3 regions of the Streptomyces sp. WMMB303 genome follow, and region 1 is predicted to be linked to each of the others. Evidence: riboswitches for the same ligand, from Rfam matches in the RefSeq annotation. Region 1 holds a riboswitch; each other region holds the start of a gene.
The links. A riboswitch is a leader RNA that binds a small molecule or an ion and turns the genes downstream of it on or off. The one in region 1 is predicted to bind thiamine pyrophosphate.
Positions count from the first base shown of each region.

Region 2: another riboswitch for thiamine pyrophosphate. It lies ahead of P2424_RS22785 (thiamine ABC transporter substrate-binding protein); the one in region 1 lies ahead of thiC (phosphomethylpyrimidine synthase ThiC).
Region 3: another riboswitch for thiamine pyrophosphate. It lies ahead of thiO (glycine oxidase ThiO); the one in region 1 lies ahead of thiC (phosphomethylpyrimidine synthase ThiC).

Region 1 is NZ_JARKIN010000001.1:3,393,464-3,397,872, reverse strand. Features, by position in the region: gene thiC (phosphomethylpyrimidine synthase ThiC) at 1-1,783, opposite strand, end outside; TPP riboswitch at 1,776-1,911, opposite strand; gene P2424_RS15125 (YibE/F family protein) at 1,983-3,524, shown strand; gene P2424_RS15120 (DUF5326 family protein) at 3,631-3,849, opposite strand; gene P2424_RS15115 (cupin domain-containing protein) at 4,052-4,369, opposite strand.
Region 2 is NZ_JARKIN010000001.1:5,197,835-5,202,243, reverse strand. Features, by position in the region: gene P2424_RS22795 (phosphatidate cytidylyltransferase) at 1-329, shown strand, start outside; gene rlmN (23S rRNA (adenine(2503)-C(2))-methyltransferase RlmN) at 460-1,566, shown strand; TPP riboswitch at 1,618-1,734, shown strand; gene P2424_RS22785 (thiamine ABC transporter substrate-binding protein) at 1,730-2,806, shown strand; gene P2424_RS22780 (iron ABC transporter permease) at 2,956-4,409, shown strand, end outside.
Region 3 is NZ_JARKIN010000001.1:1,575,001-1,579,409, reverse strand. Features, by position in the region: gene P2424_RS07160 (thiazole synthase) at 1-129, opposite strand, end outside; gene thiS (sulfur carrier protein ThiS) at 137-355, opposite strand; gene thiO (glycine oxidase ThiO) at 352-1,548, opposite strand; TPP riboswitch at 1,546-1,659, opposite strand; gene P2424_RS07145 (FAD-dependent oxidoreductase) at 1,865-3,058, shown strand; gene P2424_RS07140 (Rv2175c family DNA-binding protein) at 3,092-3,466, shown strand; gene thiE (thiamine phosphate synthase) at 3,567-4,313, shown strand.

The DNA.
Region 1 (4,409 bases):
ACTCCCTCGACTTCTCCAGCATCCCCGCCTCGATCTCCTCGGCGGACGCGCCCTCTTCGCCGCCGAACTGCTCTGTGATGCTTCTGCTGATCTTCATCGAGCAGAACTTCGGGCCGCACATGGAGCAGAAGTGCGCGGTCTTGGCCGGTTCGGCCGGCAGCGTCTCGTCGTGGAACGAGCGGGCCGTGTCCGGGTCGAGCGCCAGATTGAACTGGTCCTCCCAACGGAACTCGAACCGGGCGTCCGAGAGCGCGTCGTCCCAGTCCTGCGCCCCCGGGTGGCCCTTGGCCACGTCCGCGGCATGGGCGGCGATCTTGTAGGTGATCACGCCCGTCTTGACGTCGTCCCTGTCCGGCAGCCCCAGGTGCTCCTTCGGAGTGACGTAGCAGAGCATCGCGGTGCCCCACCAGCCGATCATCGCCGCACCGATGCCGCTGGTGATGTGGTCGTAGGCGGGCGCGATGTCCGTCGTCAGGGGGCCCAGCGTGTAGAACGGGGCCTCCTCGCAGACCTCCTGCTGGCGGTCCACGTTCTCCTTGATCTTGTGCATCGGCACATGGCCGGGACCCTCGATCATGGTCTGCACATCGTGCGCCTTGGCGATCCGGTTCAGTTCGCCCAGGGTGTCCAACTCGGCCATCTGCGCCGCGTCGTTGGCGTCCGCGATCGATCCGGGCCGTAGCCCGTCGCCGAGCGAGAACGTCACGTCGTAGGAGCGCAGGATCTCGCACAGCTCGCCGAAGTGCTCGTACAGGAAGCTCTCCCGGTGATGCGCCAGACACCACGCGGCCATGATCGAGCCGCCGCGGGAGACGATGCCGGTCTTGCGGCGCGCCGTCAGCGGGACGTAGCGCAGCAGCACCCCGGCGTGCACCGTCATGTAGTCGACGCCCTGCTCGCACTGCTCGACGACGGTGTCCTTGTAGACCTCCCAGGACAGTTCCTCGGCCTTGCCGTCCACCTTCTCCAGCGCCTGGTACAGGGGCACCGTGCCGATGGGGACGGGGGAGTTGCGCAGCACCCACTCGCGGGTGGTGTGGATGTTGCGGCCGGTCGAGAGGTCCATGACGGTGTCGGTGCCCCACCGGGTCGCCCACGTCATCTTCTCGACCTCCTCCTCGATGGAGGAGGTGACGGCGGAGTTGCCGATGTTGGCGTTCACCTTCACCAGGAAGTTCTTCCCGATGATCATCGGCTCGGTCTCCGGGTGGTTCACGTTGGCGGGCAGTACGGCCCGCCCGGCGGCGATCTCGTCCCGGACGAATTCGGGGCTGCGGTTCTCGCGGAGGGCGACGTACTCCATCTCCGCGGTGATCTCGCCCCGCTTCGCATAGCCGAGCTGGGTGACGGCCGCGCCGTTCCGGCCGCGCCGCGGCTGGCGCGGACGGCCCGGGAAGACCGCGTCGAGCCCCGCCAGATCGTCGGCGCCGCCGCGGACGACTCCGCCGCGTGGGCTGGTGTGCTTGCGGCCGTCGTCCTCGGGCCGCAGTTCACGGCCCGCGTACTCCTCGGTGTCCCCCCTCTGGACGATCCAGTTCTCGCGCAGCGGCGCCAGGCCGCGGCGCACATCGGTGTCGATCTCGGGGTCGGTGTACGGCCCGGACGTGTCGTAGAGCGTCACGTCCCGGCCGTTGGTGAGGTGCACCCGTCGGACGGGGACCCGGATGTCCGGGCGCGATCCCTGCAGATATCCCTTGTGCGAGCCGAGGGCTTTCTCGGCCCCTTCGGCGCTTCCGGCCTCTTCGGCCGTCTCGGCGCGCGCGTGTGCATCCTGCGTGGTCATGAGACCCACTCCCTACGCCGGCATTACCCGGTAACAGGTTCGGCGGTCGGCGCAGCCGGTTCCGTGGTCCCTTCCACGGAGGTCAGCGCCCTCTCAGCCCCGTGCTCGGAGCTCCCGCGATGTGCAAAGGCGCCTCTACGCTAACGGCACACGGCCCGGACTGAACACCCCGCCCGGCCGTTCTTGCGATGATCGGGCGGTGACCCACACCGACCCCGCCGTCCCCGCGCCCGAACCCGGCCCTGCTCACGGACACCGCCCTGCCCCTGTCCATGCGCCCGCCCAGGGCCAGGGGCCCGACCACAGGCACGGGCACGGGCACAACCACGGGCACAGTCACAGCCACGGGCCCGCCGAACCCGTCTCCCGCCATCTGCGGAAGGTCATCGCGGCGGTGCTGGTGCCGTTCGCGGCGGCCGTGCTGGCCGGTCTGGTGGTGCTGTGGCCAGGGGGTGTTCCGGGGCACCAGCACGACCACTCCGGAGTCGGCTTCGACCGGCCCACCTTCACCGCCAAGGTCGTCGAACTGGCCGAGGTGGACTGCGGCAAGGCCAACGTCCGGCAACCGCCCGGCTCCTCGGGCGGAGGTTCCGCCGAGCGGAGCGGTGGGCAACAGGGCGGCGAGGGCGGAGCCCAAGGGACGTGCCGGAAGGCCGGCATCGAGGTCACCGAGGGCAAGGACACGGGGCACACCTTCACCGAGGTCGTACCGCCCGACGCCACCCGCAGCTACTCCGTCGGGCAGGACGTCGTCGTCGCCTACGCCGCGAAGGCGCCGCGCGATCTCCAGTACAGCGTCGTCGACACCGACCGGGATCTGCCGATGGTGCTGCTGGCCGGCCTCTTCGCGCTCGTGGTGGTGCTCGTGGGGCGGCTGCGCGGAGTGCTGGCGCTGGTGGGGCTGGTCATCAGCTTCGCCGTGCTGACCCTGTTCATCCTGCCCGCGATACTGCAGGGCTCCAATCCGCTGGTGGTCGCGGTGGTCGGCGGGAGCGCCATCATGCTGACCACGCTGTATCTGTGCCACGGCCTGTCCGCCCGCACCTCGGTCGCGGTGCTCGGCACACTGGTGTCGCTCCTGCTGATCGGGCTGCTGGGCTCGTTGTTCATCGGCTGGGCCGGACTGACCGGCAACACCGACGACCAGACCGGCCTGGTGCACGGGCTCTACCCCGGTATCGAGATCCGCGGGCTGCTGCTCGCGGGGGTGCTGATCGGCTCGCTCGGCGTGCTCGACGACGTGACGGTCACCCAGACCTCGGCCGTCTGGGAACTCAAGGACGCCGATCCCGGGGCCGGTCGGCGCCGGATCTACCGGGCCGCCATGCGGATCGGCCGCGATCACATCGCGTCCGTCGTCAACACCCTGGTGCTGGCCTACGCGGGAGCGGCGCTGCCGCTGCTGCTGCTCTTCTCGATCGCGCGCAGCGACGTGACGATGGTCGCCACGAGCGAGGTGGTCGCCGAAGAGATCATCCGCACACTGGTCGGCTCCATCGGCCTCGTCGCGTCGGTGCCGGTCACGACGCTGCTGGCCGCGCTCGTCGTCTCGGCGGACCGCGGGCGGCCCGAGGCGGCGGAAGCGGTCGGCGGCCGTGCCGCCGGGGGCACGCCCCCGGGCGTGCCCGCACCGGCGCCCGGGGAACCGGTCTCCGGCGCCCCCGCGTCCGGCGGCCGCCCCGCGCCGGGCCGCGGCGCCGGGGTCACCGGCGGCCGGGGGAGGCGGCGGAAGCCGAAGTGAGCCGGGGCGGGGGACGGCTCCCGGCCCGCCGGAGCGGCGTACAGCCGTTCGGTCTCCTGGCCCCCCGGCCGCTCCGCCGCGGGGTGCGCCCGGTGCGGGCGGGGGTTCACCAGCCGCTGCCCGAGGAGCCGCCGCCCTTGAAGCGGCGGACGAGGTAGACGACACCGCCGACCAGGGCGACGAAGATCAGCACCTTGAACAGCAGGCCGATCAGGAAACCGACCAGGCTGGCGATCAGGCCGCCGAAGACGACCAGCGCGATCACCGGTATGACGATCCACGTGACCCACCACGGCAGGCCGGCAAGGGTGCCTTTCGCGTCCATGACTGTCTGCTCCGTCTCTGAGAGTTGGCGAGGGCTCTTCGCACCCTCTGCCCCCGATGCTAGAGCGGGCGGTGGGCCGATGGGCCGCTGCGGGCCCCTGTCCTCCCCTGAGTCCGACCCTGAGGTGACCCTGAAGAACCTGTTCGACCCCGCAGAACCTGCTCGACCCCGCAGAGCCCGCTCGGCCCGCTCGCGGGTCCGGTCAGCTCTCGGGAGGCGAGAAGACCACCAGGACCCGCAGGTCCTCCGAGATGTGGTGGAACTTGTGCGTCACCCCGGCCGGTACATAGACCACGCTGCCCCGCGCCACCTGCGTCGTCTCCACCCCGACGGTGATCGAGCCGCGGCCGCTGACGACGAAGTACACCTCGTCCTGGGCGTGCGGCTGCTGCCGGTCGACGGCGCCCGCGTCCAGCGCGTACAGGCCGGCCGACATGTTGCGCTCGTGCAGGAAGCGGAGGTAGGCGCCGTCGTTCACGGCACGTTCCGCCTCCAGCTCCTCCAGCCGGAATGCCTTCACCGCTGTCCCCTCTCCCTGGCCTGGCGGCTGTTCTGCGACG
Region 2 (4,409 bases), 1.8 Mb from region 1:
GACACAAGCTGGCCCCCCGGATCAGCCCCGGCAAGACCCGGGAGGGGCTGGTCGGCGCGGTGGCCTTCGCCATGGCGGCGGGCGCCCTGTGCACGCAGTTCCTGATCGACGACGGTCGCTGGTGGCAGGGCCTGCTGCTGGGCCTCGCGGTAGCGGTCAGCGCCACCCTGGGCGATCTGGGCGAGTCGATGATGAAGCGGGACCTGGGCATCAAGGACATGGGGACCCTGCTGCCCGGGCACGGCGGCATCATGGACCGGCTCGACTCGCTGCTGCCGACCGCGCCGGTTGTCTGGCTGCTGCTGGTCGTCTTCGTCGGCGCGGGCTGAGCCCGCCTCGACCGATCAGGACCGCGCGACGGCAGGGCCCCGGGGCCCGGCGGGGCCGATTGACCGGGGACTGCCGCCCTGCCCCGCTGACCAGCGGCCCGCCAAAATGATCTGCGACACTGGTACGGCTATGCCTGCACCCGGAGAACTCACGTTCGTCGCCCCGCGCGGCGCCAAGAAGCCGCCCCGCCACCTTGCCGATCTCGCTCCCGAGGACCGCCGTGCGGCGGTCGCGGAGCTCGGCGAGAAGCCCTTCCGCGCCAAGCAGCTCTCGCAGCACTACTTCGCGCGGCTGGCGCACGACCCGCAACAGTGGACCGACATCCCTGCCGCCGCCCGCGAGAAGCTGGCGTCCGGGCTGCTGCCCGACCTGATGAGCGTGGTGCGGCACATCAGCTGCGACGACGACGCCACGCGCAAAACGCTGTGGCGGCTGCACGACGGGACGCTCGTGGAGTCCGTCCTGATGCGGTACCCGGACCGGGTCACCATGTGCATCAGCTCGCAGGCCGGCTGCGGGATGAACTGTCCGTTCTGCGCCACGGGCCAGGCCGGCCTGGACCGGAACCTGAGCACCGCGGAGATCGTCCACCAGATCGTCGACGAGATGCGCGCCCTGCGGGACGGCGAGGTGCCCGGCGGGCCGGCACGGCTGTCGAACATCGTCTTCATGGGGATGGGCGAGCCGCTGGCCAACTACAAGCGGGTGGTCGGCGCCATCCGGAGGCTGACCGATCCCGAGCCGGACGGTCTCGGGCTGTCCCAGCGCGGCATCACCGTCTCCACGGTCGGTCTCGTACCCGCGATGCTGCGCTTCTCCGACGAGGGCTTCAAATGCCGGCTGGCGCTCTCCCTGCACGCGCCCGACGACGAACTGCGGGACACCCTGGTGCCGGTCAACACCCGGTGGAAGGTGCGGGAGGTGCTCGACGCCGCATGGGAGTACGCGGCCAGGTCCGGACGCCGGGTCTCCATCGAGTACGCGTTGATCAAGGACATCAACGACCAGGCGTGGCGTGCCGATCTGCTGGGCCGGCTGCTCAAGGGCAAGCGGGTGCACGTCAACCTCATCCCGCTCAATCCGACGCCCGGTTCCAAGTGGACCGCTTCCCGTCCCGAGGACGAGGCCGCATTCGTGCGGACGCTGGAGTCGCACGGTGTGCCCGTGACCGTACGGGACACCCGGGGTCAGGAGATCGACGGTGCGTGCGGCCAGCTCGCGGCGACCGAACGCTGACGCCTGACTGGTAGTGTTCGAACGGGCCGCCCGGTGCGGCCCGTACAACCGAACAGCCGACAGGGGAGCGCTCACAGCGCTGAGAGTGTGGCCCGTACGCCCGTACGTGCCGCAGACCCTCGAACCTCGCCCGGGTCATGCCGGGTAGGAAGTCGATGCACTGATGAAGAAGCACGCGCGGCGGGCTGCCGCCGCAACCACCGCTGTCCTCAGCCTCGCACTGCTGGCCACCGCCTGCGGAGGCGCGGACGACAACGCCGATTCCAAGACCGTCACCCTCGTCACCCACGACTCGTTCGCCGTCTCGAAGTCCGTGCTCGAGGACTTCGAGAAGCGCAGCGGCTACCAGGTCGAGGTGCTGCGCGGCGGCGACGCGGGTGCCGCCGTGAACCAGGCGGTCCTCAACAAGGGCAACCCGCAGGGCGACGTCTTCTTCGGCGTCGACAACACGCTCCTCTCCCGCCCGCTGGACAAGGACGTCTTCGCCCCCTACGAGGCCGAGGGCCTGGCGAAGGTGCCGGAGCGGCTGCAGGCGGACCCGGAGAAGCACCGGGTCACCCCGGTGGACACGGGCGACGTGTGCGTCAACTACGACCGCCGGTGGTTCGCCGACAAGAAGCTCGACCCGCCGCGTACTCTGCAGGACTTGGCGAAGCCCCGCTACAAGGACCTGCTGGTGACCGAGGACGCCGCCACCTCCTCTCCCGGCCTGGCGTTCCTGCTGGCGAGCGTCGCCGAGTTCGGCGAGGACGGCTGGCAGGACTACTGGAAGAAGCTGCGCGCCAACGGGGCCGAGGTCGCAGGAAGCTGGGAGCAGGCCTACAACGACCGCTTCAGCGGCTCCCGCGAGGGCAAGGGCAAGGGCGACAAACCGCTGGTCGTCTCCTACGCCTCCAGCCCGCCTGCCGAGGTCATGGGCGAGAAGAACCCGCCCGAGCAGGCGCCGACCGGCGTGGCCGAGGGAACCTGCTTCCGGCAGACCGAGTACGCCGGGCTGCTCCGCGGCGCGAAGAACACCGAGGGCGGGCAGGCGCTGCTGGACTTCCTGCTCAGCAAGCGGTTCCAGGAGGACCTGCCGCTGAAGATGTTCGTCAACCCGGTCCGCGAGGACGCCCGGCTGCCGGAGCTGTTCACCAAGTACGGCGAGACCGTGGACGACCCCGCCACCGTCGCCCCGCGGAAGATCGCGGAACACCGTGAGCAGTGGATCAAGACGTGGACGTCGCTCGCCGTGAAGTAGTCGCCCGCGACGCCGCGGCCCGGGACCTGCCGGACTCTCCGGAAGGGCCGGTGCCGCCCGGCGTCCCGGACGGCCCCGCCGCGCCCGCGCGACCGTCCGCCGCCGCGGACCGCCGCGGCGGCGGTGGCACCGGCGTGCGGCTCGCGCTGATGGCCGTCCCGGCGGCGTTCTTCGCGCTCTTCTTCGGCTACCCGGTGGCCGCGATCGTCTTCCGGGGGCTGCACGAGGGCGGCGATTGGCACTTCGGCCGGACCGCCCGGGTGCTCGGCGATCCCGACATCCTCCAGGTGCTCTGGTTCACGCTGTGGCAGGCCGCGGCCTCCACCGCGCTCACTCTCGCGTTGGCCCTTCCCGGCGCCTACGTGTTCGCCAGGTTCGACTTTCCGGGCAAGCGGCTGCTGCGCGCCGTGGTGACGGTGCCGTTCGTGCTGCCGACAGTCGTCGTCGGCTCGGCCTTCCTCGCGCTGGCCGGGCGTGAGGGAGCGCTGGACGTCTGGTTCGGGGTACGACTGGACACCAGCGTGTGGGCGATCCTGCTGGCGCACGTCTTCTTCAACTACGCGGTTGTCGTGCGCACCGTCGGCAGCCTGTGGTCCCAGCTCGATCCGCGCCAGGAGGAAGCCGCACGCGTCCTGGGCGCCGGCCGGTTCGCCGCCTGGCGGCGGGTCACTCTGCCCGCGCTGGCGCCGTCCGTGGCGGCCGCCGCGCTGATCGTCTTCCTGTTCACCTTCACCAGCTTCGGCGTCATCCAGGTCCTGGGCGGGCCGAGGTACGCCACGCTGGAGGTCGAGATCTACCGGCAGACGGCCACCCTGCTGGACCTGCCGACCGCCGCCGTGCTGACGCTCACCCAACTCGCCGCCGTCGCCGCACTGCTCGTCGTGCACGCCTGGGCACTGCGCAAGCGGGAGAGCGCACTCAGCCTGGTACCCGCGGACCACGCCGCCCGCCGCCCGGCAGGGCCCGGCCAGTGGACGACGGTGGGCACCGTGCTGGGCGTGATGCTCGTGCTGACGGTCGTCCCGCTCCTCGTGCTGGTCCTGCGGGCACTGGAGGGACCGGACGGATACGGTCTCGCCTTCTTCCGCGCGCTGGGTGCCCGCTCCGACAGTGCGACCTTCGTCGTCGCGCCCATCGAGGCCATCGGCAACTCACTGGCCTACGCCGCCGTGGCGACGGCCATCGCCCTGGTGGTGGGCGGGCTGGCCGCGGCCGCCCTCACCCGTCGGGCCGGGCGGCTGGTCCGGGGATTCGACGCGCTGCTGATGCTCCCGCTGGGCACCTCGGCCGTTACCGTCGGCTTCGGCTTCCTCGTCGCGCTGGACGAGCCACCGCTGGATCTGCGGTCGAGCTGGATCCTGGTGCCGCTGGCCCAGGCGCTGGTCGGCGTCCCGTTCGTCATCCGCACCATGCTGCCGGTGCTGCGTGCCGTGGACGTGAGGCTGCGGGAGACCGCGGCCGTGCTGGGCGCCTCCCCGCTGCGGGCCTGGCGGGAAGTCGACTTCCCGCTGGTGCGCCGCGCGCTGCTGGTGGCCGCCGGGTTCGCCTTCACCGTCTCGCTGGGCGAGTTCGGCGCGACCGTGTTCATCGCCCGGCCCGACGC
Region 3 (4,409 bases), 1.8 Mb from region 1:
CGTGGTCAGCTCGGTGCCGGAGGCCAGCAGCGCCCGTTCCAGGACGTCCAGGCTGGGCGCGCCCCCGGTGCCCATGATCAGCCGGGCGGTGAAGGCGGTGTCGCCGATGGTCAGCGGATCGTCGGCCATGACGGGATCAGCCTCCTTGGACTGCGGTGAGGATCTCGACGCGGTCACCCTCGCCGAGCGGGGTGTCCGCCCAGCGGCCCCGGGGGACCACGTCCTCGTTGAGCGCCGCGGCCACCCCGCTCGACGCGGCGGTGACATCGGCCACGAGCCGGTCGAGGGTGAGCCCCGCGGCCACCCGGCGGGGCTCGCCGTTGACCGAGACGGTCGTCGTCGGGGTGGAGGTCATACGGGCTGCTCCTGGGTCTCGCGGGAGTCTGCGGGGGCGAAGCGCCGCGGTGCGAAGGGCCGGGCCGGTGCGGGCAGCTCACCGGTGGCCAGCAGCTCGGCGAGTACGTCGCCGGTGACGGGAGTGAGCAGGACGCCGTGCCGGAAGTGGCCGGTGGCCAGGTGGAGGCCGGGCAGCGCGGTGGGCCCCAGCAGCGGCGCGTTGTCGGGGGAGCCGGGGCGCAGTCCGGCGCGGGTCTCGGCCAGCGGCAGCTCGGTGACGCCGGGCACCAGTTCGTGCGCGTCCCGCAGCAGCTCGTAGACACCGCCCGCGGTCACCGTGGTGTCCCAGCCCAGTTCCTCACTGGTGGCGCCGACCACCAGTTCGCCGTCCGTGCGCGGCACCAGGTAGAGGGCACCGCCGCGGACCACCGCGCGGACCGTACGGGAGAGAAAGGGGCCGGCCGCGCCGCCGGGCATCCGCAGCCGCAGCACCTGCCCCTTGACCGGGCGCACCGGCGGCGCCACCGACGGGGGGAGGCCCTCCAGGGTGCCGCTGCGGGCGCCCAGCGCGAGCACCGTCTGCTCCGCGCGCAGTTCGGTGCCGTTCGCCAGCGCAGCCCCCGCGGCGCGGTCCCGTCGGTGCAGGAGCCGTATCGCGCGGGAGCGCCGGAAGGCGACTCCCGTGCGCTCGCAGGCGTGCAGCAGCGCCGCGGCCAGGCGCCGGGGGTCGATCTGGTGGTCGCCGTCCACCCGGGCTCCGCCGCGCACCGAGGGCGCCAGCATCGGCTCCAGGCGACGGCACTCGCGGCCGGTCAGCCACTGCGACTCCAGCCCGCACCGCCGCTGCAGCGCGTGCAGCTCGCGCAGGTGGGCGCGGTCGTCGGCGTCGAGCGCGACCGCGAGGGTACCGCAGGCCCGGTAGCCGATGTCCAGGCCGGAGGCGTCCTCCAGTTCGGCGACGAACTCCGGATAGCGGGCCGCCGAGGCGAGGTTGAGATCCAGCAGGGTCTCCTCGCCGTAGTGCAGTTCGGTGACGGCCGCCAGCATGCCGGCCGCCACCTGTGCGGCGCCGCCGCCTGGTTCGGGGTCGGCCACGGTGACCCTCAGGCCGCGCTGCGCGGCCCGCCAGGCCGTCACCAGGCCGATCAGGCCGCCGCCGAGGACGAGCACGTCGGGGCTCGCCGCGTGGGTACCGGTTCCTGTGCCGCGCATGGCGCTGCTGCTGCTCCCTTCGCCGGAATGACCCGGATCAGGTTCGGACGGTCGGAGGCCGCCGCAGCCTCCCTCTCAGCCCGGTGCGTCCGGGCTCCCGCGTATGTCGTGACTGCCGCGGCCCACCCTACTGCGGTGCGCGCGGCACGGGTAAGGCCCGCCCGGACCGCCCCCCGCGCCGCAGGCGGCGGCCCTACGACCGCGTCCGGACACCGTCTCCGTCCGGTGGCCGATGGCTCCGAGGGCCGACCGGCATACAGTGAGCGATGTGAGCGACAGTCAGAAACAGCAGCGGGTCGTGATCGTGGGCACCGGTATGGCGGGCGTGCAGACCGCCGTGCAGCTTCGCGAGCAGGGCTGGCCCGGCTCCGTACGGCTCCTCGGAGCCGAACCGCACCCGCCCTACGACCGGCCTCCGCTGTCCAAGGCCGTGCTGCTGGGCAGGGGCGAGGAAGCGGAGGTGCCGCTCTTCGACATCGACTTCGCGGGGCTGGGGATCGAGCTGGAGCTGGGCCGGACCGCCACCGGGCTGCTCCCCGACGAGCGGCTGCTGGTCACCGACGCGGGGCCGGTCCACTACGACCGGCTGGTCCTGGCCACCGGCGCCGAGCCCCGCACTCTGCCCGGCAGCGAGGGAGTGCCCGGCGTCCATGTGCTGCGCACCCTGGACGACGCACGGCGGCTGCGTCCGGTGCTGGCCTCCCGTGGCAGGGTCGTGGTCGTCGGCGCCGGCTGGATCGGGGCGGAGTTCGCGACGGTCGCCCGCGAGTGGGGCTGTGCGGTCACCGTGGTGGAGACCGCCGCCGCACCGCTGCCGGGCGCGCTCCCGGCCGAGGTCTCCGCGCCGATGCGGGACTGGTACGCGGAGGCCGGGGCGACACTGCGCACCGGCGCCGCCGTCGCGGCGGTCGAGCGCGGCGGGGTACTGCTCGCCGACGGGACGCGGCTGCCGGCGGACGCGGTCCTGGTCGGGATCGGAGCCCGGCCCACCACCGGATGGCTGGCCGGCTCCGGGTTGGCGCTCGGGCCCGACGGCTCCGTGCTGGCCGACGCGCGGCTGCGCAGCTCGGCCCCCGGCTGCTACGCGGTGGGGGACTGCGCCTCGTTCCCCTCGGCCCGCTACGGCGAGCGGCTGCTGATCCACCACTGGGACAACGCGCTCCAGGGACCCCGTACGGTCGCGGCGAACCTGCTCGCCGAGGGACACGCCGACGGCGAGCCGGAGAGCGTCGCCTACGATCCGGTGCCCTACTTCTGGTCCGAGCAGTTCGGCCGCTTCGTGCAGTACGTCGGCCACCACGCCCCCGGCGACGAACTGGTGTGGCGCGGCTCGCCCCGGGACCCCGCCTGGAGCGTGTGCTGGCTGCGTGACGAGCGGCCGACCGCGCTGCTGGCCGTCGGCCGTCCGCGCGATCTCGCGCAGGGCCGGAAGCTGATTCAGCAGGGCACAGCCGTGGACCGGGCCCTGCTGGGCGACGCGGCCGTGGCCCTGAAGAAGGCCGCGCGGTAGTGACCACCGGTTTCGGATGGCAGTCTGGAACCCGTGACCGAGATTGACGCAAAGACCGACGCGCTCGTCCCCGCCTGGCTCGCCCTTCCCGACGTCGCCGAGATGCTCGGCGTCGAGGTGACCCGGGTGCGGCAGCTCGTGAAGGAAGGCCAACTGCTCGCGGTGCGGCGGGAGGCGGAGTCCGGGAACCGGGTGCTGCAGGTTCCGGCTGCCTTCGTCGGCGAGGGCCGGATCGTGAAGGGCCTCGCGGGCACCATCACCCTCCTGCGGGACGACGGCTTCAGCGACGAAGAGATGCTCGAATGGCTGTTCACCGAGGATGAGTCGCTGCCCGGCTCGCCGGTGACGGCGCTGCGGGAGAACCGGGGCACCGAGGTCAAGCGCCGGGCGCAGGCACTCGCCGTCTGATCCCGCCGCCCGCGGCGGCGCACCAGCACACCGACAGCACCGGGTGCGTGGATCACCCGAGGGTCCACGCACCCCCTCCCGGGGGGATCCGAACACCGCCATGTCCCGCACGTCCCGCTCGTCCCGCAGTACCGCCACCCCGCCCGCGGCGCCCCCGGGGTCCGCTCCCGCCCGCGAGCGGCTCGCGGAGGCGCGCCTCTACCTGTGCACCGACGCACGCACGGCGCAGGGCGACCTGCCCGCGTTCCTGGACGCCGTCCTGGCAGGCGGTGTGGACATCGTCCAGCTCCGGGACAAGCGGCTGGAGGCGGCCGAGGAGCTGGCGCAGCTGGAGGTGCTCGCCGAGGCCTGCCGCCGACACGGGACCCTGCTGGCCGTGAACGACCGTGCGGACGTGGCCCACGCCGCCGCCTCCGAGGTGCTCCATCTCGGCCAGGGTGACCTTCCGGTGCCCGCGGCCCGTGCCCTGCTCGGCGACGAGGTGCTGATCGGCCGCTCGACGCACAGCCCCGCCGAGGCGGACGCGGCGCTGGTCGAGCCGGGCGTCGACTACTTCTGCACCGGGCCGTGCTGGCCGACCCCCACCAAGCCGGGCCGTCCCGCACCGGGGCTGGATCTCGTCCGTCACACTGCCGCCCGTACCGCCGCAGATCCGGCGTCTCGGCCGTGGTTCGCCATCGGCGGCATCGATGCGGGCAATCTCGACCAGGTGCTGGACGCCGGGGCCCGCAGGGTGGTGGTGGTCCGCGCGCTCACCGAGGCCGATGATCCCGGGGCCGCGGCCGCGTCGCTGGCCGCGCGGCTGCGGGAGGCGGCTGCCGCGGATGCCCCTCCACCGGCGCCGTGACCGCCCCGGCCGCTTAGCACGGAGGGCGGTACCGTCCAACAGGTGGACCTCGGCCATCCGGGAAACGGACAGATCCCCCCGTAACACCCCGGTGTC